4 regions of the Streptomyces sp. NPDC051322 genome follow, and region 4 is predicted to be linked to each of the others. Evidence: riboswitches for the same ligand, from Rfam matches in the RefSeq annotation. Region 4 holds a riboswitch; each other region holds the start of a gene.
What was found. Region 4 has a riboswitch for cyclic di-AMP ahead of AB0436_RS07375 (transglycosylase SLT domain-containing protein). Riboswitches for the same ligand answer to the same signal wherever they lie in the genome.
Positions count from the first base shown of each region.

Region 1: it holds a riboswitch for cyclic di-AMP, as region 4 does, so the genes downstream of both, AB0436_RS21620 (transglycosylase family protein) here and AB0436_RS07375 (transglycosylase SLT domain-containing protein) in region 4, are expected to answer to the same signal.
Region 2: it holds a riboswitch for cyclic di-AMP, as region 4 does, so the genes downstream of both, AB0436_RS12755 (C40 family peptidase) here and AB0436_RS07375 (transglycosylase SLT domain-containing protein) in region 4, are expected to answer to the same signal.
Region 3: it holds a riboswitch for cyclic di-AMP, as region 4 does, so the genes downstream of both, AB0436_RS08225 (M23 family metallopeptidase) here and AB0436_RS07375 (transglycosylase SLT domain-containing protein) in region 4, are expected to answer to the same signal.

Region 1 is NZ_JBFBAK010000009.1:105,882-113,109, reverse strand. It holds gene AB0436_RS21650 (GNAT family N-acetyltransferase) at 1-85, opposite strand, end outside; gene AB0436_RS21645 (GtrA family protein) at 251-682, shown strand; gene AB0436_RS21640 (SurA N-terminal domain-containing protein) at 744-1,394, shown strand; gene AB0436_RS21635 (nucleoside triphosphate pyrophosphohydrolase) at 1,417-2,412, shown strand; gene AB0436_RS21630 (cytochrome P450) at 2,409-3,665, shown strand; gene AB0436_RS21625 (transglycosylase family protein) at 3,830-4,831, shown strand; cyclic di-AMP (ydaO/yuaA leader) riboswitch at 5,092-5,290, shown strand; gene AB0436_RS21620 (transglycosylase family protein) at 5,294-5,980, shown strand; gene eno (phosphopyruvate hydratase) at 6,224-7,228, shown strand, end outside.
Region 2 is NZ_JBFBAK010000004.1:349,826-357,053, forward strand. It holds gene ureG (urease accessory protein UreG) at 1-553, opposite strand, end outside; gene AB0436_RS12735 (urease accessory UreF family protein) at 579-1,253, opposite strand; gene AB0436_RS12740 (urease subunit alpha) at 1,291-3,012, opposite strand; gene AB0436_RS12745 (urease subunit beta) at 3,005-3,316, opposite strand; gene AB0436_RS12750 (urease subunit gamma) at 3,333-3,635, opposite strand; cyclic di-AMP (ydaO/yuaA leader) riboswitch at 4,165-4,379, shown strand; gene AB0436_RS12755 (C40 family peptidase) at 4,384-4,857, shown strand; gene AB0436_RS12760 (ATP-binding protein) at 4,886-5,317, opposite strand; gene AB0436_RS12765 (8-amino-7-oxononanoate synthase) at 5,538-6,692, opposite strand; gene bioB (biotin synthase BioB) at 6,836-7,228, shown strand, end outside.
Region 3 is NZ_JBFBAK010000003.1:13,932-21,159, forward strand. It holds gene lhgO (L-2-hydroxyglutarate oxidase) at 1-491, shown strand, start outside; gene trmB (tRNA (guanosine(46)-N7)-methyltransferase TrmB) at 566-1,417, shown strand; gene AB0436_RS08215 (PrsW family intramembrane metalloprotease) at 1,532-2,896, shown strand; gene AB0436_RS08220 (aldo/keto reductase) at 2,900-3,844, opposite strand; gene AB0436_RS08225 (M23 family metallopeptidase) at 3,908-4,969, opposite strand; cyclic di-AMP (ydaO/yuaA leader) riboswitch at 4,981-5,122, opposite strand; gene AB0436_RS08230 (PP2C family protein-serine/threonine phosphatase) at 5,336-6,484, opposite strand; gene AB0436_RS08235 (hypothetical protein) at 6,612-6,803, opposite strand; tRNA gene AB0436_RS08240 (tRNA-Met) at 6,890-6,963, opposite strand; gene AB0436_RS08245 (MarR family transcriptional regulator) at 7,009-7,228, opposite strand, start outside.
Region 4 is NZ_JBFBAK010000002.1:715,689-722,916, reverse strand. It holds gene AB0436_RS07390 (FAD-linked oxidase C-terminal domain-containing protein) at 1-3,040, shown strand, start outside; gene AB0436_RS07385 (nuclear transport factor 2 family protein) at 3,183-3,575, shown strand; gene AB0436_RS07380 (L-threonylcarbamoyladenylate synthase) at 3,585-4,205, shown strand; gene AB0436_RS07375 (transglycosylase SLT domain-containing protein) at 4,264-5,049, opposite strand; cyclic di-AMP (ydaO/yuaA leader) riboswitch at 5,054-5,243, opposite strand; partial or broken gene AB0436_RS07370 (FCD domain-containing protein) at 5,749-6,094, opposite strand; gene AB0436_RS07365 (dihydrodipicolinate synthase family protein) at 6,316-7,228, shown strand, end outside.

The DNA of each region.
Region 1 (7,228 bases), on a different contig from region 4:
TGTCCCGGGCCTCCGGCTCACGGAGCACGAGCCGCTCGGTTCCTATCGGGGCAGGTGGCCAGGCGACGGATCCGGGTTCAGTCATGGCGGGCAACCTATCGCAGGCCACCGAGCCACCCGCCCGCTCAGCGATCGTCCCCGGATGTGGTCCTCGACCCCACGGACCTGCTTGCCGCCTGACAGCGGTGAGTGGCACGGTGGTGCGGACCCGGGGACTCCCGGCGGCGCGAATCCCAGGAGCCCTGCACAGATGACCGGCCGCCTCGCGCAGATGGTCCGCTTCGCCTGCGTGGGCGTGGTGAACACCGGCACGTACTACGCGTGCTACCGGGTGCTGCTCACCGGGCTGCCCTATCTCGCCGCGCACACCCTGGCGTTCTGTCTCAGCATGATCGGGTCGTTCTTCCTCAATGCCCGGTTCACCTACCGGGTGCGGCCGACCTGGCGGAAGTTCGTGCTGTTCCCGCTGACCAATGCGGCGAATTTCGTGATCACGACGAGCGGGGTGTACCTGCTGGTGGGCCTCGGACACGTCAGTAGTCACTACGCGCCGCTGATCGCGGCAGGGGCGGCCGTTCCGAGCACATTTGTCGTCTCACGGATGATCATGCTCCGCCCCGACAACCGGGAAGCCTCCGAATCGTTGGTCGAACCAGTGGCCCCCGCCACGCCAAGTGCCTAACATCATTTCCCGCAAGGTCTTGTGAACCGAGGCACAAACTCGCGCCCCCCAGGAGGCCCCTTTGCACCGCCGCCGTCGCACTGTGCTCTCCGTATCCGCCGTTCTCGCCCTCGCGTCCCCGCTGCTCGCCGCCTGTGGCGGCCAGGCCCATCCGGGGGCGGCCGCCGTCGTGGGCAAGGACCGGATCACGGTCGCTGCCGTTCAGGCACAGGTCAGGGACGTGCGTGCGGCCCAGAAGAAGTCGCCGCAGGCCGCTGAGATGATCAAGAGCAGCAACAACCTCAGCGGGATGAAGCTCGGCAACATGATCTTCGACCGGGTGCTCGCCCGGGCGGCGAAGGACGCCGGTGCGACGGTCAGTCGCAAGGAGGTGCAGGACGCGCGGGCGCAGCTCGTGCAGCAGGCCGGCAGTGAGGCGCGGCTTCAGCAGGTGTATCTGGAGCAGAACGGTGTCGCCCCCGGTCAGATCGACCAGGCGCTCCAGGAGCAGGTCACCGCGAACAAGCTTGCCCGGGCGCTGGGCGCGGATCTGGGCACATCGGCCGGGCAGGGGGCCGTGCTGCAGGCCATGACGAAGGCTTCCCAGGCGCTGGGCGTGGACGTCAATCCGCGGTACGGGGTCTGGGACGCGAAGAAGAGCCAGCTCGGCCCGTACAAGGCGCCGTGGATCACCCAGGTCACCAAGCAGCAGTCCGCCGAAGCGGGTGCGTAGCGGGGGGAGGTAGTTTCGACGGGTGACCGTTGAAAACGCCCCCGACACCGCCGACCAGGCCGACCGCTCCGGCCGGATCGTGCTGCTCACCACCAGCCACCGGGTCGCGCCGGGGCTGCTGTCCTGGGCCGCCTGGCAGCTGCTGCACGCCGCCGACCGGGTGCTGTGTCCGGACGAGGCGCACGTCCAGTTGCCGTACCTGCGTGAGGCCGGCGTCACCGTCGAGCATGTGTCGCCCGGTGCGGAGCAACTGGTCGAGGAGTGTGCCGGCGGGCGTACGGTCGTGGTCGTCCTCTCGGGCGAGGGCGACCGGCGGCTGACCGACGGTCTGGCCCGGCTGGCCGGCAGCGGCCGGGTGCAGATGCCGGATCTCGAGCTGCTGCCCGGTTCGTACGATCTGCCGGGCGCGCGCCTGTTGGACCTGGTGCAGGTGATGGATCGGGTCCGCCGCGAGTGCCCGTGGACGTCGCAGCAGACGCATCAGGGGCTCGCCAAGTACCTCATCGAGGAGGCGTACGAACTCGTCGAGGCGATCGAGGCCGGGGACCGGGAGGAACTCCGCGAGGAACTGGGTGATGTGCTGCTGCAGGTCGTCTTCCATGCGCGGATCGCGCAGGAGGACGCGGAGGAGCCCTTCTCGATCGACGATGTGGCGGGCGGCCTGGTCGAGAAGCTGGTCCACCGCCACCCGCACATCTTCGGCGACGAGACCGCGGAGACCGCGGAGGACGTGCACGCACACTGGAACCGCACGAAGGCGGCCGAGAAGCAGCGTGACTCGGTGACCGAGGGAGTGCCGGTCGGCCAGCCCGCGCTGGCACTGGCCGCCAAGCTGGCGTCCCGGGTCCGCGGTGGTGGCCTGGAGGTTCCGCTGCCGGAGGGGGAGTCCGTCGGTTACCGGCTGCTCGCGATGGCGGTGCGGGCCGAGGCGGCGGGCACCGACCCGGAGGCCGCTCTGCGGGCCGCGGCGCGGGCGTACCGGGACGCGATCCTGGCCGCGGAAGGGGCCGGCAGGTGACGGCAGGACCCCAGCCCGAGCTGTTCACCTGGGAGTTCGCGACCGATCCGTACCCCGCCTACGCGTGGCTGCGCGAGAACGCGCCCGTGCACCTGGCGACGCTGCCCAGCGGGGTGGAAGCCTGGCTGGTGACGCGCTATCAGGACGCCCGGGCCGCCCTGGCCGAGCCCCGGCTGTCGAAGAACCCGGCGCACCACGCCGCCTCCCCGCACGCCAAGGGCAAGACCGGCATTCCGGGGGAGCGCAAGGCGGAGTTGATGACGCATCTGCTGAACATCGATCCGCCGGATCACACCCGGCTGCGGCGGCTGGTGTCGAAGGCGTTCACCCCGCGCACGGTGGCCCAGTTCGCGCCGCGGGTGCAGGAGCTGACGGATCAGCTGATCGACGCGTTCGTGGAAAAGGGCGAGGCAGACCTCATCCATGAGTTCGCCTTCCCTCTCCCTATTTATGCGATCTGCGATCTGCTGGGGGTGCCGCGGGAGGACCAGGACGAATTCCGCGACTGGGCCGGAATGATGCTGCGCCATACGAAAGCGGGCCAGGGCGGCGGCCCACGCGGTGGCGTGGCCCGCTCGGTGAAGAAGATGCGCAGCTATCTCGCGGAGCTCATCCACCGCAAAAGGGAGAACCTGGGCGACGATCTCATTTCCGGGCTGATCCGGGCGAGCGACGGCGGCGAGCATCTGACGGAGAACGAGGCCGCCGCGATGGCGTTCATTCTGCTCTTCGCCGGTTTCGAGACAACCGTCAACCTCATCGGCAACGGCGTGTACGCGCTGCTGCGCAACCCGGACCAGCGTGCGCGCCTTCAGCAGTCGCTCGCCGCCGGCGAGACCGATCTGCTGGCCACCGGTGTCGAGGAACTGCTGCGTTACGACGGCCCGGTTGAGCTCGCCACCTGGCGGTTCGCCACCGAGCGGCTGACGCTGGGCGGCCGGCAGGTGGCCGAGGGCGATCCGGTGCTGGTCGTCCTCGCGGCCGCCGACCGGGACCCCGAGCGCTTCACCGAACCGGACACGCTCGACCTCGCGCGCGTCGACAATCAGCATCTCGGTTACGGGCACGGAATTCATTACTGTCTGGGCGCCCCGCTGGCCCGGCTGGAGGCGCAGACGGCTCTCGCCACCCTGCTGCGGCGGCTGCCGGATCTGCGGCTTGCGGTGGATCCGGCCGATTTGCGATGGCGCGGCGGACTCATCATGCGGGGATTGCGCACCCTACCGGTGGAGTTCGACCGTCATGTTCGCTGACTCACCGTCAATAATGTGACTTTCACGTGATCTGCGCTGCATCGACTTGTGAGGGGCATTCGACTACGGCTACGTTCACCGTTCGAATCATCCGTCACACGGAAGGCCACCGCATGCGCACCGGGAACGGTCGGCACCGACGCCCCCGTCAGGCTCCAGCCATCGTGGTAGCGGCAGGAGTTACGGGATCCGCCATCGCCATTCCGCTGCTGGGCGCAGGCGGCGCACACGCAGCGGATGCCACCACCTGGGACCGCGTAGCGCTCTGCGAGACCGGCGGCATCTGGAGCGCCGACCTCGGCAACGGCTCCTACGGCGGCCTGCAGTTCTCGCAGGACACCTGGGACCAGTACGGCGGTGGGCAGTACGCGTCCCGGCCGGACCTCGCCAGCCGCTCCCAGCAGATAGCCGTGGCCGAGAAGGTCTACGCGGCCGAGGGTGCCAAGCCCTGGCTCAGCTGCGCGACCGTCGCCGGCCTGACGAAGGACGACGCCGCGACGGCGTCGGTGGACCCGGGCGTTCCGGACACCGCGAGCCCCACGCCGTCGGACGCCGGCCAGGACGCCCCCTCGGATGCGCCGTCGGACGAGGCGACGGATGACGCTTCGGCCTCCGCGACGCCGTCGGACTCGACCGACGGTTCGGATGCGGGCTCGGACGCCAGTTCGGCCTCGCCGTCCGACGCGCCGACGGCTGCCGCCACGGACCCCGCCACCGACTCCGGTTCGGCTTCCGGTTCGGACGCGACCGGCAGCCGGCGGTCATCGGATGCCGACTCTCCCGAGCCCACCGACTCCCCGGCCCCCACCGGCTCCGCGAGCCCCTCCGGCCCGGCGTCGGCCGCCTCGGAGACCCCGGCGCCCTCACAGAGCGCGACCACCGGCAAGCACCGCGGCGACGAGGCGAACGAGCCATCACACGACGCCCGGGTGGGCGACGACGCCGGTCGGCACGCGTCGCGTTCCGAAAGTCCGACACGCGACGACGCTCGTTCGGACGACAGCTATACCGTCCGCCCGGGTGACAATCTCTGGGCAATTGCGGATGCACACGATCTGCCCGGCGGATGGCCCGCGCTGTACGCCGCGAACCACCGCACGATCGGTGGCGATCCGGATCTCATTCTCCCTGGCCAGGCCCTTGATCTCAGCCCGAAACAGGGCTAGTTGATCCGACTATGTCCGGTTTTGGCGGCGGTGAGACATGACTCTCGTTCGTCTCTGCGGATGGCCGGGCCGACGGCGCCGCCCGGGCCGCGCCTCACCTGCGGAAATGCCTTCTGCACAGGTGCGACGCGCCGAGCACTCCCTCCGATGTTCATCTTTGAATATCGGAGGGATTTGTGTTTCGGTCAGAACCGCTCGCACCGCGGGCACCCTCGATCGTCACGCCGAATCCTGCCATCGGTCGGGGGAAGACACAGTCGACGCGTAACGCGCCGTAGGCAGGAGCGGGGGACCCAGGTAAGCGCCGGGTCCGGCCGCCCACCCGGAGTCCGAATCATCGGAATCCGGGACGGGATGGACGGAAACGGCTTGGGGTGAAGCTGTGCGCAGGTAGCGCAGCCGGGCAACTCATTGGCCCGAACCCGACAGCTCACCTCGTAGGCGTCGGTGAGGAGATACGCCATGCTCTTTTCTGCCAGCAAGTCCAAGCACCGCCGTCCGTCCAAGGCCGTCCGCTACGCCACGCTTGCCGGCGTCACCGGTGCCGCCGTGGCCGTGCCGCTGCTGGGTGCGACTTCCGCTTCGGCCGCTTCCGTCTCCACCTGGGACGCTGTCGCCCAGTGCGAGTCCGGCGGCAACTGGTCGATCAACACGGGTAACGGCTACTACGGCGGCCTGCAGTTCTCGAACTCCAGCTGGGCCGCCGCCGGTGGTACGAAGTACGCCCCGCGCGCCGACCTCGCCACCAAGGACCAGCAGATCGCCGTCGCCGAGAAGCTGCTCGAGATGCAGGGTCCGGGTGCCTGGTCCTGTGCCGGTGCCGGTGGCCTGACCAACGACGGTGTGGACCCGGGCGTGAACCCCTCCGGCTCCAGCTCCAGCTCGAAGCCCGCGGCGCAGCAGGAGACCCACAGCACCGCGCAGTCCGCTTCGCGCAGCGAGGCCCGTAAGGCCCCCGCGAAGCACGCCGCCCCGGTGAAGGTCAAGAAGGGCGACGGCGAGTACAAGGTCAAGGCCGGCGACACGCTCGCCCGGATCGCCAAGTCCCAGCACGTTTCCGGCGGCTGGGAGAAGCTTTACCACCTGAACAAGGACATCGTGCAGGACGCCGACCTGATCTTCCCCGGTCAGCAGCTGCACCTGAGCTGATCCCGGCTCCCCCGAGCACCCCGGTCCGGCGCGACTCCCCCGTACGCGCCGGACCGGGGTTTCTTTCGGTCAGTTCTGTTACCAGCAAGTATATTTGCCGAGATTCGGGTAGTAATAAGGTCTTTTGGGCGCTTTTTCGTCCCAGGGGCCGGGCGCCCCGCCGGTCGGGGGCCGCGGGCCGGTTAGGCTCATGTCGCAAGGCCAAAGAGACCCTGCACCCATAGCGTCACATCCCAGAAGGAGATGCTCGTGCCGTCCATCGACGTCGTCGTAGCCCGGGAAATCCTGGACTCCCGAGGTAACCCCACGGTCGAGGTCGAGGTCGGCCTCGACGACGGCAGCACGGGTCGTGCTGCAGTTCCGTCCGGCGCCTCCACCGGTGCTTTCGAGGCCATCGAGCTTCGTGACGGTGACCCCAACCGTTACCAGGGCAAGGGTGTCGAAAAGGCCGTCCTCGCCGTCATCGAGCAGATCGGCCCGGAGCTCGTCGGCTACGACGCGACCGAGCAGCGGCTGATCGACCAGGCGATGTTCGACCTGGACGCGACCGACAACAAGGGCTCGCTGGGCGCGAACGCGATCCTCGGCGTCTCGCTCGCCGTGGCACACGCCGCCTCCGAGGCCTCGGACCTGCCGCTCTTCCGTTACCTCGGTGGCCCGAATGCGCACCTGCTGCCGGTGCCGATGATGAACATCCTCAACGGTGGGTCGCACGCCGACTCCAACGTCGACATCCAGGAGTTCATGATCGCGCCGATCGGCGCCGAGTCCTTCTCCGAGGCGCTGCGCTGGGGCGCCGAGGTCTACCACACGCTGAAAAAGGTCCTGAAGGCCAAGGGCCTGGCGACCGGCCTCGGCGACGAGGGCGGCTTCGCGCCGAACCTCGATTCGAACCGGGCCGCACTCGACCTCATTCTCGAGGCCATCACCGAGGCCGGTTACGTCCCGGGCAAGGACATCGCACTCGCGCTCGACGTCGCCGCGTCCGAGTTCTACAAGGACGGCTCGTACGAGTTCGAGGGCAAGTCCCGTTCGGCCGCCGAGATGACCGAGTACTACGAGGAGCTCGTCGCCTCGTACCCGCTGGTCTCCATCGAGGACCCGCTGTTCGAGGACGACTGGGCCGGCTGGCACGTCCTCACCGGCAAGCTGGGCTCCAAGATCCAGATCGTCGGCGACGACCTCTTCGTCACCAACCCCGAGCGGCTGGCGCGTGGCATCGAGGAGGACTCGGCCAACGCGCTGCTC
Region 2 (7,228 bases), on a different contig from region 4:
CCATTCTGCGGAGGTCCGACCCGACGTAGGGCGCGAGGTCGGTCTTGTTGATGACCAGGAGGTCGGCGGTGGTGATTCCGGGACCGCCCTTGCGCGGGATGTCGTCGCCCCCCGCGACGTCGATGACGAAGATCTGGGCATCGACGAGCCCCTTGGAGAAGGTCGCCGTGAGGTTGTCCCCGCCCGATTCCAGCAGGATCAGATCGAGCGGTCCCACCGCCTCCTCCAGATCCTCGACCGCTTCGAGGTTGGCCGAGATGTCGTCCCGGATGGCGGTGTGCGGGCAGGCCCCCGTTTCGACGGCCTGGATCCGCTCCGGCGGCAGCACCGCGGAGCGCCGCAGAAACTCCGCATCCTCACGCGTGTAGATGTCATTGGTGACGACGGCGAGGGACAGTTCGGTGCGCAACGCGCGGCAGAGGGCGGCGACGGTGGCGGTCTTGCCGGAACCCACCGGCCCGCCGAGGCCGATGCGCAGGGCCCGCCGCGTTCCGTCGGGGCGGGTCGCGTCGGCGCTGACCGCCATGGCGGTGCCGGAATGATCGAGGTGCATGTGCTTGCTCCAGTGGTGGCAGGTGTTACGAGGCGAAGAGTCGTACCGGCCGGGCGGCGTGTGCCTGCGCGGCGATGTCCAGCAGCGGCGCGGAGGTGGCCGGCAGCCGGTCAAGGCCGTGGCGCGCTGCCTCTGCCGCGGCCGCGACGGCCTTGTCCGCCACCCGGTCCATCTCGGGTGCGAGGCGGGCGAGGACGGCGGTGGCCTCGAAAGGGTTGAGGCCGAGGAGCCGGACGGCCGCACCGGCCGGGCCACTGACCGTCTCGTACGCGACGCAGTGCGCGGCGTCGCCGGCCCCGAGGCCCGCCGCGCGGGCGGTGACCCCGAGGACGACGGGCTGGTGCGCGCCGCGTGGCAAGGCCGTGGCCAGTGCGTCGAGTTCGGGACACGGCCAGGTGGCACGCGCGGCCCGCATCAGCTGGCGGCCGAGCTTGCGGGCGGCCGCCCGCAGGGCGGGCGAGGGTGTCCGGGCGTCGGCGGCCTCGTCGAGTACCCGCAGATCGGCTCCCAGCGCGGCTGTGGCGGCGAGCGCCGCGGAGGTGAGTCCGGTGGTGTGCAGTCGGCCGAGGCAGAAGTCCGCCAGATCGCGGGCGTCGCGGATCCGCCCCGCCACCACGGCCTGTTCGGCGCCGCCGGAGTGGGCGTGACCGCCGGCGGGGAACCGGCCGTCGGCCAGTATCAGCAGCGCCGATCGGCCCATCGGAGGCCTCTCTCCTGAATCACTCATGAATCGGCCATCAGAAAAGGAAGTATCGCTGCGCCATGGGCAGTTCGGCTGCCGATGCCGGCTCGACGGGCTCGCCGTCGATGGTCACGGTGAAGGTGTCGGCGTCGACCTCGACGCGGGGCAGCGCGTCGTTCTCCCGCATGTCCGCCTTCCCGACGGCGCGGGTGCTGCCGATGGCGACGAATTCCTTGCCGGGGCCTCGGCGTTCGGCCAGACCGTCGTCGAGGGCGGCCTGCGTGACGAAGTTGACCGAATTCGCCGCCGGGGCCCGCCCGGTCGCTCCGAACATCGGCCTGGGCAGGACCGGTTGCGGGGTGGGGATGGAGGCATTGGCGTCTCCCATCTGGGCGTAGGCGATCTGTCCGCCCTTGAGCACCAGTTGGGGTTTGACGCCGAAGAACGCCGGGTCCCAGAGGACGAGATCGGCGAGCTTGCCGCTCTCCACCGAGCCGATCTCCCGGTCCAGGCCCTGCGCCACGGCGGGGTTGATGGTGTATTTGGCGACATAGCGACGTGCACGATGGTTGTCGGCGCGGCCGTCGCCCGGCAGGGCGCCTCTGCGCTTCTTCATTACGTGGGCGGTCTGCCAGGTACGGAGCGTCACTTCTCCGATGCGGCCCATCGCCTGGGCGTCCGAGGAGATGATCGAGATGGCACCCAGATCGTGCAGGATGTCCTCGGCCGAGATGGTGGACGGCCTGATCCGGGACTCCGCGAAGGCCAGGTCCTCGGGAACAGCTGGGTTGAGGTGGTGGCAGACCATCAGCATGTCGAGGTGTTCCTCGATGGTGTTGACGGTGTACGGCCGGGTCGGGTTGGTGGAGCTGGGCAGGACGTTGGGTTCGGAGACGACGGTGATGATGTCGGGAGCGTGTCCGCCTCCCGCGCCCTCACTGTGGTAGGCGTGAATGGAACGCCCGGCGATGGCCGCCAGGGTGTCGCCGACGAAGCCCGCCTCATTCAGCGTGTCCGTGTGGATGGCGAGCTGGGCGCCGGTTTCCTCGCAGACACCCAGGCAGGCGTCGATGACGGCCGGGGTGGCGCCCCAGTCCTCGTGGATCTTGAATCCCAGAGCGCCGCCGCGCAGTTGGGAGTGCATCGCCTCGTGGGACATGGTGCTGCCCTTGCCGAGCAGCCCGATGTTCACCGGGTACGCCTCCAACGCATCGAACATCCGGGCGAGGTGCCAGGGACCGGGCGTCACGGTGGTGGCCTTGCTGCCCTCCGCCGGGCCGGTTCCGCCACCGACGAGGGTGGTGACCCCGGACGACAGCGCCTGGTCGATGAGCGTGGGGGTGATGAAGTGCACGTGGGTGTCGATGGTGCCGGCCGTGAGGATCTTGCCGTTGCCTGCGATGACTTCGGTTTCCGGGCCGATGACCAGGTCGGGGTGGACTCCGTCCATCGTGTCGGGATTACCGGCCTTGCCGATCCCGGTGATACGTCCCGCCCGGATGCCGATGTCCGCCTTGACGATGCCCCAGTGGTCGAGGATCACAGCGCCGGTGATGACGGTGTCCGGGGCGCCCTGCGCGCGCGTGGCGCGGGACTGGCCCATCGACTCGCGGATCACCTTTCCGCCGCCGAACACCGCTTCGTCGCCGGACCGGCCGGGGCCCCCGCAGCGGTCCTCCTCGATCTCGACGAGAAGCTCGGTGTCTGCGAGGCGGATCCGGTCCCCGGCGGTGGGGCCGAAGAGGTCGCCGTACACGGCGCGGGTGAGTTCAGCCATCGAGGGCTCCTGCGGTCTCTCCCCGCAGTCCCGGGACGATGCGCAGCCCGGCGATGGCAACCAGTTCGATGTCGACGGGGATGCCGGGCTCGAAGCGCACCGCGGTTCCTGCGGCGATGTTCAGCCGACGGCCTTGCGCCGCGGCACGGTCGAAGCGCAGAGCCGGATTGGCCTCCGCGAAGTGATAGTGGGAGCCGACCTGCACAGGGCGGTCGGCGATGTTGAGAACGGTGAGACGGGTGGCCCGGCGGCCCTCGTTGAGGGTCAGCGGGTCTTCGGCGTACAGAATCTCTCCGGGGATCATCGGTGCCACTCCCCGGTCAGACGATCGGCTCGTGCACGGTGACGAGCTTGGTACCGTCCGGGAAGGTCGCCTCGACCTGAACCTCGCGGAGCATCTCGGGGATGCCGTCCATGACGTCCGCCCTGGCGAGCACCGTGCGCCCCGACGCCATCAGCTCGGCCACCGTACGGCCGTCCCGGGCACCTTCCAGGATGTGCGAGGTGATCAGCGCCACCGACTCGGGGTGGTTCAGTCGCAGGCCCCGCGCCCTGCGCTTCTCCGCCACGTCCGCCGCCACATGGATGAGCAGTCGTTCCTGCTCATGGGGTGTCAGTTGCACGCTTCCGCCTCACCGTCTTCGTCCCGGCCCCGGTCGGGCACCGCGGACCACTCGACTTCAACATTTTGTTGACACGGTGCGAAACCCCCGGCCACCAGGCATTGCACATTACGGCGGAAGTTTTTCCGGCACGTTAACCGGCCTTTTGCTGGGCCATGATCATTGCTTGCGGTATGCATTCAACGGACCGCGCAGGGTCACCCCGCGACACGCCGTCTCCTGCCATCCTTTCGGATGCCACCCCTACCCCGATGGGCGTCGCCCGGAAGACTTAGACAGGCAGGGCCCGACGGCTCGCCCCGATTTGCACGGCACGCCCGAGCACTCACCGCAGAGCGCGGCTGCACACCTGGTGAGGGACCCGCACCCGCCGGCCGGTCGGTGGTTCCGGAACCCCGCCCACTCGGATGGGCCAGGGGTGAGCGGACCGGCGAACCGGCAGTGTCAGGCAGAAATCCGGCGCGCGGTGAGTGAAGATCCCTGGGACGACAAGCCCCCGCCACCACGGCGGGGCGGTCCGGGCGGACGCCGAGTCCTGCCGCCGTACCCGGACGTCTGGTCGACACGAGTGGATCGGCAGGAGTGGAGGACCCAAGCAGTCCGGGGCGACAGACGTGTCGCCCCTTGGGGTGAAGCCGCTGCAAGGAGGGCCGACCGATCAGTCGGCCACCCGCCCGGCGGCCGGGCAACTTCGCCGGCCCGAACCCGACAGGTCAACCTTCTCAGGCGGTTTGACGAAGGGTTGCGCATGACTGCGCAGATTCACATCCCGTCTCTGCTCACCCGGGCCGGAACCGCTTCGGCCCTCACACTCGCCGCAGTAGCGGGGACCTCGCTGGCGCCCGGCGCCACACCCGAGGCCCAAGCCGCGACACACGCCGCAAGAGCGGTGCAGATCGCGGCATCCAAAAAGGGATCGCCCTATCAGTGGGGCGCAGCCGGTCCCTCCCGGTTCGACTGCTCCGGGCTGACCTTCTATTCGTTCAAGAAGGCAGGCAAGAAGCTGCCACGCACCGCCCAGGCGCAGTACAACAAGGTGCGCCATATCGCTGCTTCCCACCGCAGACGCGGGGACCTGGTGTTCTTCCACTACGGGCGGAACGTCTTCCATGTCGGCCTGTACGCGGGAAGCGGCAAGATCTGGCATTCGCCGAAAACCGGTTCCGTGGTCAGGCTGGAGCGGATCTGGACCAAGAACGTCTGGTACGGGCGCGTGAACTGAACAAGCGGCGGGCGCGGCTGCCGCAGGCTCAGGTCCGGTCGGCAGCCGTCCAGGGCAGGGCGATCCACACCGTCTTGCCGCCTTCCCGGGTGGGGGTGACCGACAGCCGGCCGCCGCTCTCGGCGGCCAGCCATCGGATGATCACCATGCCCCGGCCGTTGTCCTGCTGGACCGCTGCGGGCAGCCGCTGGGGCCAGCGTGGGTGACTGTCCGTGACACCGATGCGCAGCAGTTCGTCCCGCTCGAGCACGATGTCCACGGTGAAGGTCGGTGACTGGCCGAAGGTGTGCTGCACGGCGTTGGTCGCCAGCTCGGAGACGATCAGCCGGATCGCGTCCGCCGCGTCCGTATCGGCCGGCAGGCCCCAGTCGGTGAGCACCCGGGCCACATAGGACCTGGCCGCCGGAACCGAGGCAGGTTCGCTCGGCAGGGTGACTTTTGCTTCCTGGTGGTCTGCCATGACGGCCTGTCCCTTTCCCACCGGTGCCGGCTCCGACCCGTTGCGGATGCACTTCGAGGACGGCCTCGGATTGCCCTTCGCGCCAGCGTGACACTCATAGTGACCGCATCATCGGCGATCCACAAAGATGGGCCTGTATCAGTCGCTCAAAGTGATGAACTCTGCTACGGGAGAACGTATTTGGACGGCGAGCAGGTGAACGGCCGTTCTCCGTCTCGGGTCAGCCGGCGGGCGCGGTTCGCAGCAACGTCCGTACGGCCCGGGCGACCTGCGCCTCCGTCAGGTCGGCACGCGCGGTGAGACGCAACCGGGAGATGCCGTCCGGCACCGAAGGCGGCCGGAAGCAGCCGACCGCGAGTCCCGCTTCCCGGCAGTCGGCGGCCCAGCGCACCGCCGCCGCGGGCGACGGCGCGCGTACGGACACCACGGCAGCCTGCGGGCGTACGGCGCTCAGCCCGGCCTCGGTGAGACGGTGGTGCAGTGTGCTCGCCACCGTACGGGCCTGCCCGCCGAGGGCGGGTTCCGCACGCAGCAGCCGCAGGGCCGCCAGGGCCGCGCCCGCCGCGGCCGGGGCCAGGCCGGTGTCGAAGATGAAAGTGCGGGCCGCGTTGACCAAGTGGTCGATGACCCGGGCGGGGCCCAGCACCGCACCGCCCTGACTGCCCAGGGACTTCGAGAGGGTGACCGTGGCGACCACGTCGTCCGCGCCGGCCAGCCCCGCGCCGTGCAGCGCTCCCCGGCCGCCTTCGCCGAGCACCCCGAGACCGTGGGCATCGTCCACGGCCAGGGCGGCACCGTGACCGCGGCACACGGCGGCCAGGTCCGCGAGTGGCGCCGCGTCACCGTCGACCGAGAAGACCGAGTCGGTGACGACGAGGGCGCGGCCCCGGTGTGCGCCGAGCGCCTTGGCGGCCGCCTCCGGATCGGCGTGCGGAACGACTTCGGTTGCCGCCCGGGACAGCCTGCATCCGTCGACGATCGAGGCGTGGTTGCCCGCATCCGAGACGATGAGCGAACCCCGGTCGGTCAGCGCGGTGAGGGCCGCCAGATTGGCGGCGTATCCGGAGGAGAAGACCAGCGCAGCCTCGAAGCCACAGAAATCGGCGAGGTCCCGTTCCAGTTCGGCGTGCAGTTCCGTCGAGCCGGTCACCAGCCGTGACCCGGTGGCACCGGCACCCCAGCGGCGGACCGCTGCCGAGGCCGCTTCGGTGATCTCCCTTCTACGGGCCAGCCCCAGGTAGTCGTTGCTCGCCAGATCCAGCAGATCCGAAGCGGCCGGGCGTGGCCGCAGCGTGCGGACGAGGCCGGCCCGGGCCCGCAGGGATGCCGCGGTATCGGTCCAGTCGAAGGGCGATGGAGGCGTGACACCCGGCATGATCAGTCCCTCTTTGTAGGCAGTTCACAGACCCTAGCGGGGGCCATGCGGGGTCATGGTGTGGCAATGCACACACCCTTCACGGCGGGTGTTGTTCGGTTCCTCCTTGGCCTGACGTACTGCCGTAGGCCAGGATCACCCCCATGGACCTGCTGAACACGCTGGTGGACAAGGGGCTGCGGCGCGAACTGCCGACCCGTGAAGAGGCGCTCGCCGTACTGGCGACGTCGGACGACGAGCTGCTCGATGTGGTGGCCGCCGCCGGAAAGGTACGCCGTCAGTGGTTCGGACGGCGGGTGAAGCTCAATTACCTCGTCAATCTCAAGTCCGGGCTCTGCCCGGAGGACTGCTCGTACTGCTCGCAGCGGCTGGGCTCCAAGGCCGAGATCCTCAAGTACACCTGGCTGAAGCCGGACGAGGCCTCCCAGGTGGCGGCGGCCGGTGTGGCCGGCGGAGCGAAGCGGGTGTGTCTGGTCGCCAGCGGGCGGGGCCCGACGGACCGCGACGTCGACCGGGTCTCGCAGACCATCGAGGCG
Region 3 (7,228 bases), on a different contig from region 4:
GTCTGGTCTACCCGGTCCCCGACCCCGCCTTCCCGTTCCTCGGTGTCCACTTGACCCGTGGCATCGAAGGCGGCGTACACGTCGGCCCGAACGCGGTGCCCGCGCTGGCCCGCGAGGGGTACGGCTGGGGTGTGGTGCGCCCCGGCGACCTGGGTACCACGCTCGCCTGGCCGGGCTCCTGGCGGATAGCCCGGCGCCACTGGCGGTACGGCGCCGGTGAGCTGCACCGTTCGCTGTCCAGGCCGGCCTTCGCCGCTGCGGTACGGCGGCTGCTGCCCGCCGTCGACGCGTCCGACCTGCGCCGCGCACCCGCGGGCGTGCGGGCGCAGGCGGTGCTCAGGGACGGCACGCTGGTCGACGACTTCCTGATCCGGGAGGCGCCCCGCACCGTCCATGTGCTGAACGCCCCGTCGCCGGCCGCGACCGCCGCCCTGCCGATCGGCCGGGAGATCGCCCGCCGGGCGCTGGCCTCGGTGGCGGTCCGGGCCTGAGCGCGGCGGGGTACCGCGGAGCTCGGCGGCGGCGGAACCGCGGAGCAGCGGCGGACCGTAGAATTGACGGCATTGTGTCCGATCTCCTGAATCCCGGCCCGCACGTCACCGGCGCAGACGTCACCGGCCCGCGTGTCACCCCCGTAGACGTCACCGGCCCGGCCGCCCCCGCCGCCGAGTCCCCCGCGCCGCGCCGTGCCAAGGGTGAGCCGCGCTTCCCCGGCGGTCCCGCCGCCGACCCCGCGGGCTCCCACCACGAACGCCGTATCCGCAGCTTCCAGCCCCGCCGCAGCCGGGTCACGACCGGCCAGGGTGACGCCCTGGAGCGCCTGTGGCCGCAGTGGGGTCTGGACATCGACGGGCTGCGGGTGCTGGACCTCGACGAGATGTTCGGCGGCCTCCCGGTCGTCCTGGAGATCGGCTTCGGCATGGGCGAGGCGACCGCCCGGATGGCCGAGGCGGACCCGGACACCGGCATCCTCGCCGTCGACGTGCACACCCCGGGCCAGGGCAACCTGCTCCGTCTCGCGGAGCAGAACGGGCTGGCCAACATCCGGGTGGCGAACGGGGACGCGATCATTCTGCTCCGCGCCATGCTGACGCCGGACGCGCTCACCGGGCTTCGGGTGTACTTTCCGGATCCATGGCCCAAGAGCCGCCACCACAAACGGCGGCTCATCCAGCCCGAGTTCCTCGACCTGGCCGCGAGCCGGCTGGCACCCGGCGCCGTCCTGCACTGCGCGACGGACTGGGAGCCGTACGCCGAGCAGATGCTCGACGTGCTGACCGCGCACCCGCAGTTCCGCAACACCGCTGCGGACGGCGGCTATGCACCGAGGCCGGCGTTCCGGCCGGTGACGCGTTTCGAGGGCCAGGGACTCGAAAAGGGCCACACCGTGCACGACCTGTTGTTCCTCCGCTGCTGAAGCTCGGGCGTACCCCTGCGACGGAAAGCCGATACGGCGTCGCAGATGTCAGTGCCGCTCGTTAAGGTCAATCAGGTGTACGAGTCGAGCTTGCCGCCCGGGGCACCCCACCCCATGGTCCCGGCGTACGAGGAGCAGCCGCGCTTCGACGCCGTGCCGCCCCGCGCGCACTGGCGGTACACCCCGCGCCGGGACTTCTGGCGGAGCAAGGCGCTGCGCGCCGCCGCAGTGATCGTGCTGCTCGCGCTCTGCGGTCTGGTGATCCTCGCGCTGGTCCGTGAACAGACCGGCACCGAGGGCTTCCTGGTCGGGCTCGCACTCGCCGTGCTGCCGGTGCCCCTGCTGATGACGGCGTTCCGCTGGCTCGACCGGGTCGATCCGGGGCCCTGGCGGAATCTGCTCTTCACGTTCGCCTGGGGAGCCTGCGCCGCCGCCCTCGTCGCCATCATCGCGAACTCCTTCGCGACCCGCTGGGTCGCGACCGCCACCGCGGACCCGGCGAGCGCCAACACCATCGGGGCGACGGTGATAGCGCCGATCGTCGAGGAGAGCGCCAAAGCGGCGGCGCTACTGCTGATATTCCTGTTCCGGAGACGGCACTTCACCGGGATCGTCGACGGGGTCGTCTTCGCCGGCTTCACCGCGACCGGTTTCGCCTTCACCGAGAACATCCTCTATCTGGGCAGCGCGTTCGGCGAGGACAAGTCGATGGGGTTCTCCGGCTTTTCGTCGGTGACCGCGGCGACCTTCTTCGTCCGGATCGTCCTGGCGCCGTTCGCCCACCCGCTGTTCACCGTCATGACCGGTATCGGCTTCGGCATCTCCGCGTCGAGCGCGCCGCACCACCGGGTGCGCCGGATCGCGCTGCCGCTGCTCGGGCTCGGCTGCGCGATGGGCATGCACGCTCTGTGGAACAGCTCGTCGGTCTTCGGCACGTTCGGCTTCCTGGTGGTCTACGGCGCCTTCATGGTGCCGGCCTTCGGCCTGGTCACCTGGCTGGCCGTCTGGAACCGGCAGCGCGAACTGCGCACCATATCGACCGAACTGCCTGCATACGCGGCGGCGGGCTGGCTGGCATCGGCCGAACCGGCTGCGCTCTCCTCGATGAAGGCCCGGTCGATGGCCCGTGACTTCGCGGCACGCAGCCATGTCGTTCCGTACACCTGTCCGCAGCCGGACGGGCGGACCGGCGGAAGGACGGGGGCGAAGGCGGGTGCGAAGGCAGGCGCCAAAGCCGCGTCCCGGGCGGTACACGAGTACGAGGCCTTCGCGACCACGCTGGCGTTTCTGCGGCACCGGGCCCGCCGGGGCTCGGCGGGCCCGGACTTCGTGGCGCGCGAGCAGGAGCTGCTGCACCATCTGTGGCAGCGCAAGGACATAGCCGGGCCCGCACTGCTCTATGCGGCGCAGGCCACCGGCCGGGTACGGGTGCCACCGCCGCATCTCCACTACGGCGGTTACAACCCGTACCGGCAGTAGCGGTTACGCCGAAGCCGCTGTCAGCGTGGCGAGCTCCGCGTCGGTGAGCCGGAGTTCGGCGACCGCCGTCAGGGCGGGCAGCTGCTCGGGCGTACGCGCCGAGGCGATCGGCGCGGTGACCGTCGGCCGGGCGGCCAGCCAGGCCAGCGCCACGGTCGCCGGCTCGGCCTCGTGTGCCGCTGCCACCTCGTCGAGCGCGGCGAGCACCTTCGACCCCCGCTCGCTCTCCAGATGCTTGGCCGCACCGGCGGCGCGCACGCTGTCCACGTCCGCGCCGGGGCGGTACTTGCCGGTGAGGAAGCCGGAGGCCAGCGCGTAGTACGGCACTGCGGCCAGACCGTGCCGGGCGACGGTGTCCTGCAGCCCGCCCTCGTAGGTGTCGCGGGAGACCAGGTTGTAGTGCGGTTGAAGCGCCACGTACCGGGCGAGCCCCTCGGCCGCGGAGAAGGCGAGAGAGGCTTCGAGCCGCTCAGGGCCGATGTTGGACGCGGCGATGGCCCGCACCTTGCCGTCCTTCACCAGCTGGTCGAGCGCGGTGATGATTTCCTCGACCGGGACGGACGGGTCGTCGAAGTGCGTGTAGTAGAGGTCGATGTGGTCGGTGCGCAGCCTGCGCAGCGACTCCTCGGCGGCCGCCTTGATGGTCCCGGCGGAGAGCCCCTTGTGGGCGGGATGGGCGCCGACCTTGGTGGCGACCACCACCTCGGAGCGGTTTCCGCGGGCGGCCAGCCAGTTGCCGATGACGGTCTCGGACTCGCCGCCCCGGTTGCCCGCCGCCCACGCGGAGTACGAGTCGGCCGTATCGACGAAGTTGCCGCCGGCCGCCGTGTACGCGTCGAGCACCGCGAAGGACTGCGCCTCGTCGGCGCTCCAGCCGAAGACGTTGCCGCCGAGGGCGAGCGGGAAGACATGGAGGTCGGACGCGCCGAGCCTGCGAAGAGAAGTCATAGGGCGGAAAACCCGGCACCGTCCCGCACTATTCCGTGCGCGGTGCCGGGGTTCCGGGAGCCGTCAGGCGTTGATGCCCTTGTTCGCCAGCCAGGTCAGCGGGTCGATCGGGTCGCCGCCGCCGGGGCGGACCTCGAGGTGCAGATGCGGCCCGGTGACATTGCCGGTGGCGCCCACGTTGCCGATGACCTGCCCGGTGGTGACCTTCTGGCCGGCGCTCACGGCGATCGACGACTGGTGGCAGAACCAGAGTTCCGTGCCGTCGTCGAGGGTGATGACCGTGCGATAGCCGTACGATCCCGACCAGCCGGCCGACTTGACCGTGCCGCTGTGCACGGCCTTGATCGGGGTACCGGTCGGAGCGGCGAAGTCGAGGCCGGTGTGGTAGCCGGAGGACCACATGGAGCCGCTGTCACCGAAGTGCGAGGTGAGGGTGTAGGAGGCGACCGGGAGCGAGTAGCTCGCGGCCAGCTTGGCGAGCCGTTCCTTCTCCGCCTTGGCCTTGGCCTCCGCCTCGGCCTTCTTCTTGGCGGCCTTCTCCTTGGCGGCTGCCGCGTCCTGCTGCTTCACCGCCTCAGCGGCGGCCTTGGCGGCCGCTGCCTTCTCCGCCGTCACCGCGGCCTGGTCGTCGACCGCGCCCTGCTGCTGCTCGGCCTGTTGCAGGATCCGGGTCCGGAGTGCTTCGCCCGCGTCCGAACTGCCGGTGCCGGTGGACGCCGAGGTGAGCGCGGCGCCGGTGACACCCGTGTCCGTACCCGTAGCGGACGAGGAGTGGCCGTCGATGTCCGATATCAGCCCACCCACGCCCGGCAGCGACTCGGCGTCCGGCAGCTTGTCCTTGACGGACTGCGGAAGGTCGGGGAGGGAGATCGAGACGGGCGGCTTCGCCTGCGCGCTGGCCATGCCACCCGCGCCGACGGCGGCGATCACGCCGACGCCGAGGACCGTGGAGCTGCGCGCGATGCCGCCGCGCTGCTTGGCCACCCGGTGCTTGCCGCGCAGCGGACGAAGGGACTCCTCGGTGGGATTCCACTCGTCGAACGTGCCGCCGTCCTCACCGCCGAAACCGAGAGCTTCGTCGTTCGGGAAGTAAAGCGTTTCGGGGGCAGAGCTGTTGGACGCCACGGAGGCGCACTCCTTTCCTTCCTTACCGCCTACCGGGTTAGCTGACGGGTTCGGAGCAGGAAGGTCTCCTACGGGCCGTTCCTTGCGGAGCTGCCCGATTCACCCCAATGAGTGGTTCCCCGGTTCCCTTACGGGATTCGGCGCGTGCGCACGGTGTCGCCTCTTGCGACGACTGGGACAACCGCGCTGCGTTATCGAACGTTAATAGACACACGCCCCGGAGCCAAGCCGTTCCAACTGATCGTTAACGATTTCGGCCCGGACCAAGCGGGGCACAAGGGGGTGGAACCGGGCGAGTTGACGCGCGCTCAGGAAACCTGCATTTCTTGACCGTGCATCAAATGTTATGCAGAGCGATGCACCCGGTCACGCATCGCGACGGCTGCCCCGCACGATCTCCACCGTCCTGCGCCGCGGGGGCTGATCGTCCGTCGGCCGGGCCACCGCGAGCAACGCCATGTCGTCCGTCGAGTGGCCTCCGGTATGCCGTCGCACATCGTCGGACAGCGCCGTGAGCAGCTCGTCGGGGCCCGGGAAGATCCGCCCGCGCAGCCGTTCCTTCGGATCGTAGAAGACCCCTGCCGCGTTCCGCGCCTCGGAGAGCCCGTCGGTGTAGAGCAGCAGCGTGGCCCCCGGCGGGAACGGCAACTCGTCGGCACGATCCGGCCAGGAGGCCACATCCGCCATCCCCAGCGGCAGTGCGGCATCGGTCGGCGTGACGGCGTCGAGCCCCCCGTCGGCGTACAGCAGGAGGGGTTCGGGATGACCGCGGTTCACCACCCGGATCCGGTCCCGGCCACCGCGTGGTACCTCGGCGAGCGCGGCGGTGGTGAAGCCCTCGATGGCGTCGAGGCCCTCCCGCCGGGTGCCCTCCCTGGTCAGCGCGCGCTCCAGACGCTGGGCCACCCCTTCCAGACTTCTCTCCTGCTCGGCGGCTTCCCGGAAAGCTCCGATCACCACCGCCACGGCCTCCACCGCGCCGAGCCCCTTGCCCCGCACATCACCCACGATGAGCCGGACCCCGTACGGCGTGTCCTGCACTGCGAAGAGGTCCCCGCCGATGAAGGTGCCGGCCTGCGCCGCCTCGTACCGCGCCGCGACGTGCAGGCCGCCGATCCGCTCGAGGGGCACCGGCAGCACCGCGCGCTGCGCCGTCTCGGCGATGACCCGGGCCGACGCGAGCTGCTCGCCGCTACGGCGCACCACCCGGTTGATGATCAGCGCGAGCACCGCCACGGTGATCACCGTGAGCAGCTCGGTGACGGCACTGGCATGGGCGCTGGTGCCGTTGTAGGCGTGCAGTCCCGCCATGGCCACGGTGGCGGCCACCCCGGTCAGCAGCGTGGCTCTGAGCGAGAAGAACGGGGCGGCGATCAGCGGTGCCGCGGAGAAGAACGGCACCGGGGTGAAGGGGTCCGGGGTCGCCAGATCGAACCCGATCCCACCGACCAGCAGCACCGGCGGCAGCGCCAGGAGGAAACGGCGTGCCGTGCCGCGCTGTTCTCGCTGCCCCACCAGTGGTCTCCTGCCCGGTCCGTACCCGGCTGCGGACAGTACCGCGCCCCACTCAGGCTGTCCGCAACCACGCCGACCGGCGATTCGACGTCGGCCAACCGGGCGAACCGCTGAGCCCTGGCCGGTTTCAGAAGTCCCACGCCGGCGTATGAACCACGGCGAGCAGCGAAACGACCCGGAGCCGCCGTCCCCGCAGCACCCCGAGTCCGGTGAGCTCGTCGAGCCGCTCGAGCCCCACCCGCGCCCACATCAGGCCGACCAGGGCCGACGGCAAGACCTCCAGCAGCAGTACGGTCAGCGCGACCCGCAGAACGAACACGTCAGCCCCCTGATACGTGCCGGCGCTCCCCGCCGGAGCAACGCTCGAAGGCCCGGCACATGACGTGCCGGGCCTTCGTTCACAAGTAGCGGGGACAGGATTTGAACCTGCGACCTCTGGGTTATGAGCCCAGCGAGCTACCGAGCTGCTCCACCCCGCGTCGGTAAACCCAACTGTACGGCATCCGCAGCTATGCTCCTCACCATTAACGGCCGGACCGGCCGGCCGTTCCTCCACGGCCGCCGCCCGCGCGCACCTGCCCGTATCCGGGGTGCACGCCGGGGGAGAGTCCCTGCTGCTCGGCCAGCCGGCCGAGCAGCACGCCCAGTTGCCGGTGCTCGTCCACCGAGAGCGCCGCACAGATCTGCTGCTCGTGCGCGGCGCCGGCCTTCCGCAGCCGGGACAGCAGCGCGACACCCTCGTCG
Region 4 (7,228 bases):
CGGCGAGGTGCGCTTCGACAACGGCACCAAAGCGCTGTATGCCCAGGACTCGTCCAATTACCGTCAGGTGCCGATCGGTGTGGTCATCCCCCGCACGCTGGACGACGTGGTGGCCGTCCACCGGATCTGCCACGAGTTCGGCGCGCCGATCCTGAACCGCGGCGGCGGCACCAGCCTCTCCGGCGAGACGGTGAACTACGCCGTGGTCATCGATCATTCCAAATACCTGACCGACATCGGGGAGTTCGATCCTGCCGCCCGCGTGGTGACCTGCCAGCCCGGAGTCATCAACGAGGAGCTCAACCGGCACACCGGTCAGCGGAATCTGGTCTTCGGCCCCGACCCGTCCTCCCACTCGCGTTGCGTGATCGGCGGGAACCTCGGCAACAACTCCTGCGGTATCCACTCCGTGCAGTCCCAGCTCTACGGACCGGGCCCGCGCACCTCCGACAACGTACACGCGCTCGAGATCGTCACCTATGAAGGTGAGCGGTTCTGGGTGGGCGTCAACGAGGAGAAGCAGCTCGACCGGATCATCGCGGACGGCGGCCGCAAAGGGGAGATCTACGCGGCTCTGCGCGCATTGCGTGACCGGTACGCCGACGTCATCAGGGAGGGCTACCGGTCGGTCGATGAGATGCCGCGTCGGGTGTCGGGCTACAACCTGGACGAGTTGCTCCCCGAGAAGGGTTTCAACGTGGCGCGCGCCCTGGTGGGCACCGAAAGCACCTGTGCCACCGCGCTGCAGGCGGTGCTCATGCTCACGCCGGCCCTGCTGCAGCGCACCCTTGTCGTGGTGGAGTATGACGAACTGGCCGACGCGGCCGAGCACTGCGAGGAGATCGTCGAGCGTTTCCGGCCGATCGGTCTGGAAGGGCTCGACCATGAGCTGATCCGGGACCAGCAACTGCAGGACATGCATGTCGACGACATCGAGGAGCTGCCCCGCCTGGGCGGCGCAGCATGGCTGCTGGTCCAGTTCGGAGCAGACACCACCGAGGAGTCCGTGTCCCGGGCGGAAGCCTTCATGGAGTGGCTGACCACCGAGAAGGGGTATGCGCGCGACCGGATCGTCATGGCCAGGAGCGCTCAGGAGGGCGGCAACAGCGGCGATCTGTGGGCCATCCGGGAAGGCGGCCTCGGATCCACGGCGTTCCCGCCGGACGGGAAGGATCACTGGCCCGGCTGGGAGGACTCAGCCGTACCGCCGAGCAGGATCGGCGAATACATCAAGGCGTTGCGCAAGGTCATGGACAAGCACTCCATCACCGGAGCGATGTACGGCCACTTCGGGCAGGGCTGCATTCACTCCCGGCTCAGCTTCGACCTTCGGCACGCCGACGGCCTGGCCACCTATCGCGCCTTCATGGAGGACGCCGCCGACCTCGTCACCAGCATGGGTGGCTCGCTGTCCGGCGAGCACGGTGACGGTCAGCAGCGAGCGGAACTTCTGGAGAAGCAGTACGGCACGGAACTCGTGACCGCCATGCGTGAGTTCAAGCGGATCTGGGACCCGCAGGGAAAGATGAACCCCGGCAAGGTGGTCGATGCGTACCGGCTGGACGAAGACCTCAAGCTGGGCACCGACTACAACCCACCGCGCCCGCAGCTGAAGTTCGCCTATCCGGAGGACAACGGCGACTTCGCTCACGCGACCCTGCGGTGCGTCGGCGTCGGCAAGTGCCGCGTCCCCGACGCACAGACCACGATGTGCCCCAGCTATCAGGTCACCCGCGAGGAGAAGCACACCACCCGGGGGCGGGCCCGCATGCTCTTCGAGATGCTGCAGGGCGACGTGATCACCGACGGCTGGCAGTCGAAGGAAGTCGCCGAATCCCTCGACCTGTGCCTCGCCTGCAAGGGATGCAGCAATGACTGCCCGGTCAACGTGGACATGCCCACCTACAAGTCGGAGTTCCTGCATCACCATTACCAGTCACTGCGCCGCTGGCGTCCTCGCTACGCCTACGCGTTCGGCTTCATCGACCAGGCGGCGCGCATCGCTTCCCGGCTTCCCGAGGTCGCCAACTTCGTCACGCACACTCCGGGTCTTTCCCACCTCGCCAAAGTGGCGGCCGGTATCGACCGGCGCCGACCGCTGCCGCGCTTCGCCCCCATGACGCTTCAACAGTGGTTTCAGCGCCGTGGCGGCACGGTCAACCCCGGCGGTCGACCGGTGGTGCTCTTCCCCGACACCTTCAACAACCACTTCCACACCGAGGTGGGGGTCGCCTGTGTGGAAGCCATCGAAGCCGCCGGCTGGCAGGTGATCATGCCGGAGGGACATCTCTGCTGTGGTCGGCCACTGTACGACTACGGCTTCCTGGACACCGCCGAACGTTACCTGCACAACGTCATCGACACGCTGCGCGAGCACGTGCGCGCCGGCACGCCGGTCGTCGGCATGGAGCCCAGTTGCCTGGCCGTCTTCAAGGACGAACTGAGCAAGATGCTGCCGCACGACGACGACGCCGCCCGGCTGGCCCGTAACTCCTACCACTTCGCGGAGTTCTTCCGCGCACACGACATCCGGCCCCCGAAACTCGAGGGCAACGCCCTGCTGTGGGGCCATTGCCATCAGCGGGCGACCGGCGGCATGACGGCCGAACAGGAACTCCTGCAGGACATGGGACTCGACGTCGACAACCTCAAGGGCGGCTGCTGCGGGCTGGCCGGCTCGTGGGGGTTCGAGGACGGCAAATACGAGATCTCCATGGACTGCGGCGAACAAGCCCTGCTCCCCGCCGTACGCCAGGCCGACCGCGACACACTCGTCGTCGCCGACGGCTTCTCCTGCAAGACGCAGATCCAGCACGCCGGCACCAAGCGCAAGGCCCTGCACACCGCCGAGGTCATGCGGATCGCTCGGCAGAACGAGACCCATCCCGACCGGAAGAAGCGATCGCGTCACGCGGACCGCCGCCGCCCGTCCCCACCGGCGGCAGTCCGCGTGACGCGCACCGCTCTGCCGGCGCTGCTGGGCGCGGTACTGCTGTGGACGGGTCGCCGCGCGGCCCGAGGTACGCGCAACTCGGGGTAGCGATCCGCCCGACCGGGCAGCTGATACGACGATATGTGTGGATGATGGTGGTTGCGGGCACTCGTGGGACATGAGCGCCTCAACGGAGACTCAGACGCAGCCGACCGGCCCACCGAGCACGGAGAGCACTCCCGTATCGGTGGTGGACACCTTTCTCAAGGCGATCAATACCGGGGATCTCGCCCAGCTGTTGAGCTGCTTCTCCGCGACGAGTGTGATCACCGACGCGGGGCGGCGCATCAAGGGCCTGCAAGCCATCACCCAGTGGGCAGAAGAGGAGTTCCTCCTGCCGCACGGAACGCTGACCGCCACCGACTCGCGGCCGGTGTGCGGACTCCCCGGCGACACCGTCGTCGAGGCCCGGATCAGCAGCGCCCACCACAACGGTCGCAGCCGGCTCCTCATCACCGCGATAGGCGACACGATCGCCTACCTCAAGGTCCGGGCCGACGTGTCGGCAGACGACGCTCCCGCGAGCAGGCCCGGGCTCGGAGCGGGCACGTCTTCATCCGGGCGAGGCCGCAACGGGCCTTAGACTCGGCGGATGGCGAAGTATTTCGACGTGCACCCCGACAATCCTCAGCGGCGCACCATCAGCACGGTGGCCGACAGCATCCGATCCGGTGCGCTCGTCGCGTATCCGACGGACTCCTGCTACGCACTGGGATGCCAGCTGGGCAGTCGTGACGGCATCAGCCGGATCCGGTCGATCCGGAACCTCGACGACCGTCACCACTTCACACTGGTGTGCCAGAATTTTGCGCAACTGGGTCAGTTCGTGCATGTCGACAACGACGTGTTCCGCGCGATCAAGGCAGCGACACCCGGCAGTTACACCTTCATCCTGCCCGCGACGAGGGAGGTGCCGCGCCAGTTGCTGCACCCCAAGAAGAAGACGGTGGGTGTCCGGATCCCGGACCACCCGGTCGCTCAGGCCCTGGTCGCCGAGCTCGGCGAACCGCTGCTCTCCAGCACCCTCCTGCTGCCCGACGAGGAGGAGCCGCTGACCCAGGGCTGGGAGATCAAGGAACGGCTCGACCACGTGGTGGATGCCGTGATCGACTCGGGCGACTGCGGCACCGAGCCGACCACGGTCATCGACTTCTCCGGCGGCGAGCTGGAGATCGTACGCCGGGGGGCGGGCGACACCGACCGGTTCGAGTAACCGGGCCGGTGCCCTCCCGCACCATCGTCCGCTTGCCGCCCGATGGGTGACGGTCCCGTCAGTACGGGCCGTTCACGTTGTCGATCGAGCCGTACATCGCGGCAGCGTAGTTGCACGCGGCGGTGATATTGGCGACCGGGTCGTAGATGTCCATCGACGTGCCCGCCACGTGGTAGGTCTGGAAGGTGGGAGCGATGACCTGCAGCAACCCCTTGGATGGGGTTCCGGCGGCCGCGTTGGAGTCGTAGTTGTTGATCGCCTGCGGGTTGCCCGAGGACTCGCGCATGATGTTGCGGTAAATCCCGTCGTAGGTGCCGGGAATACCCTTCGCGGCCATGACGTCCAGCGACTCCTTGATCCAGCCGTCCAGGTTGTCGGAATACGTCTTGGCGGACGCGGGGACGGCGCCGGTGCTCGCACCGCTCTGCGCTGACTTACTGGCGGTGGTCGACGCGGTTCCCTGGGAGTCGTCCGTGGACTTCGACTTCTCGGCCTTCGCGCCGAGCGTCAGCGTGAGACCGGGCTGGATCAGCGACGGGTCCTCGCCGATGGCCTGCCGGTTGTCCCGGTAGAGCTTCTTCCACCCGCCGCTCAGGTCATGGGCACGTGCGATCTTGAAGAGCGAGTCGCCGGCCACCACGGAGTAGGTCTCGGGGGTGTCCTTGTGGGCAGCGGTAGTCGCCGGCGCCGAATCGGCGGGGGCGTGGTGAGCGACCGGCGCCGCTTCCGCAGTGGTAGCCGCCACCAGGGGGAGTGCGAGCGCGGCGCCGCCGGTGCCCACGGCGACGAGACGCCGGGCAAGCGGGGTGCTCTTCGGACGACGGTGCTTGGCCTTTGCAGCCATGACGAATTCCTCTCCGTCGCCTACGGGGTGAGCTGTCGGGTTCGGGCTGGAGAAGCCCGGCCGCACGAATGCGACTTCACCCCGAGCCGATCTCGTACTGCGATCGGCGAACTTACCTGGGTCCCCCGCTCCTGCCGTGCGTGAGTGGGTGAGTGCGGTTTCCGGACAGTGGCAGGATTCGGCGTTCCGTCCGGGGTGACGAGAACGTAAGCGAGAACGTCGGGATGAAACAAGTCCGGAAATGACGTCGACATCTCGTTTGCGAATTCGACCATGGAAATATGCAGCCGCTCCCGCGCTGCTGTCGAACTCAACTTTCTTTCCTGGCAGGCGAAGTGAGCAAGGGAGCCGGTGCTGCGGCGCACTCCCGGGCGTGACTCACTTCACAGACAGGGCAAGATCCGGCCCCTCAAGCGCGTGCAGAGAATGACAAATTGATGCATTGCACCGCATGAGGACTTATAGAATGAGACAGTCAAATCGCCCATTTCGGCCGCGAATGCCGTTCACCTGCGCGCACCGGAAGGAGACTGTCCGCCGACAATTGATCGCTTCCCTTTGCGACTGAACACGTCGCCCGGATCAGCCGACTGTGAGTCAAGAGCCCTTTTGTGATCGGTCATTTGTCGCGAGGAATTCCGTCGGCCGGTTCAACACTTCGGCGTGGGTGGTTAATTCAGCTCAGCACACCGATGGCGGCTACCTGCAGGGCCGGCCGGAGACGGATCCCGGCGGCAGCCGGTCTCTGATTCCATCGAATGCGTCCGCATCGCGGAGGCCGCGCGAGGCCCATCGGCAGCGGCGATGGCGTCGACGATCTCCCGGTGATGGGCGAGGGTCGTGGCCGGGTCTTGGTGGGCATCGCCGACGTCGTCACGCACCTGGTCCAAGGCAGCCCAGAAGGGGTCGAGTACCTCGCTGAGGAGGAGGGCGCGCGTTCCATGGCTGATACGAGTGCGCGCGCCCGGAGGCCCTCGGCCGGCACCGACGCCGCAACGCCGTCGATCAGACCGGTTTCCAACGCCTCACGTACATACAAGAGTTCATACGCCAAGAAGGTGCCCGGGGAGCCCGGGGAGAGCCCGCAATCCGGGATCAGCTACCGGATGCGGGACCGGTGACTCTTGACGTTTCCTGCCGGCCGGGGACTACTCTAGCGCCAGACATAGGACATCAGACGTCCCATGTCGCACACAGCCACCACGATCGTGCGCGTTTCCGCGACCGACGACGCTTCCGCGCCCAGCAGCACCAGGAGTAGTACCCATGCCTCTGACCGCCCCCCTTCGCGGGGTCGTCCCGCCCGTCTGCACCCCGCTCGATGCCACCGGCGAGGTCGACACACAGTCGCTCTCCCGACTGGTCGAGCACCTCGTCGGCGGAGGCGTGCACGGCCTGTTCGCGCTGGGGTCGACGAGCGAGGTCGCCTATCTCACCGACGCGCAGCGCAGCACCGTCCTGGAGACCGTGGTGCGCACGGCAGCCGGCCGGGTGCCGGTGCTCGCCGGCGTCATCGACGCCACGACACCGCGGGTGAGCGACCATGCTCGCGTCGCGGCCGGGCTCGGCGCGGACGCGATCGTGGCCACCGCGCCCTTCTACACGCGCACCCACCCCGCCGAGATCGCCCGGCACTTCCGCCGTATCCGGGAGAACATCGACCTGCCGCTGTTCGCGTACGACCTTCCCGTGTCCGTGCACAGCAAGCTCTCCACGTCCCTCATACGCGAACTCGCCGAGGACGGCACGCTGGCCGGTCTCAAGGACAGCAGCGGCGACGAGGGCGGGCTGCGTCGCCTGATCGTCGAACTCGGTGGCCGCGGCGGGCGCGAGGAAGGCCCGGCGCCCCGCTTCAGCGTTCTCACCGGTTCCGAACTCACCGTGGACGCAGCCCTGCTGGCGGGCGCCGACGGCGTCGTTCCCGGCATCGGCAACGTGGACCCCGCGGCCTACGTCCGCTTGTACGAGGCTGCGCTGGCCGGCGACTGGACCCGGGCCGCCGAGGAGCAGGAACGCCTGGTCGAACTCTTCGGCATCGTCGATGTCGGCCCCGACGCGGAGATGGGACGCAGTTCCTCGGCGCTCGGTTCCTTCAAGGGAGCTCTGCGGCTGCTCGGCGTCATCGACTGCGGTGACACGGCGTTCCCGCAGATCCAGCTCAGTGCCGCATCGCTCGCGC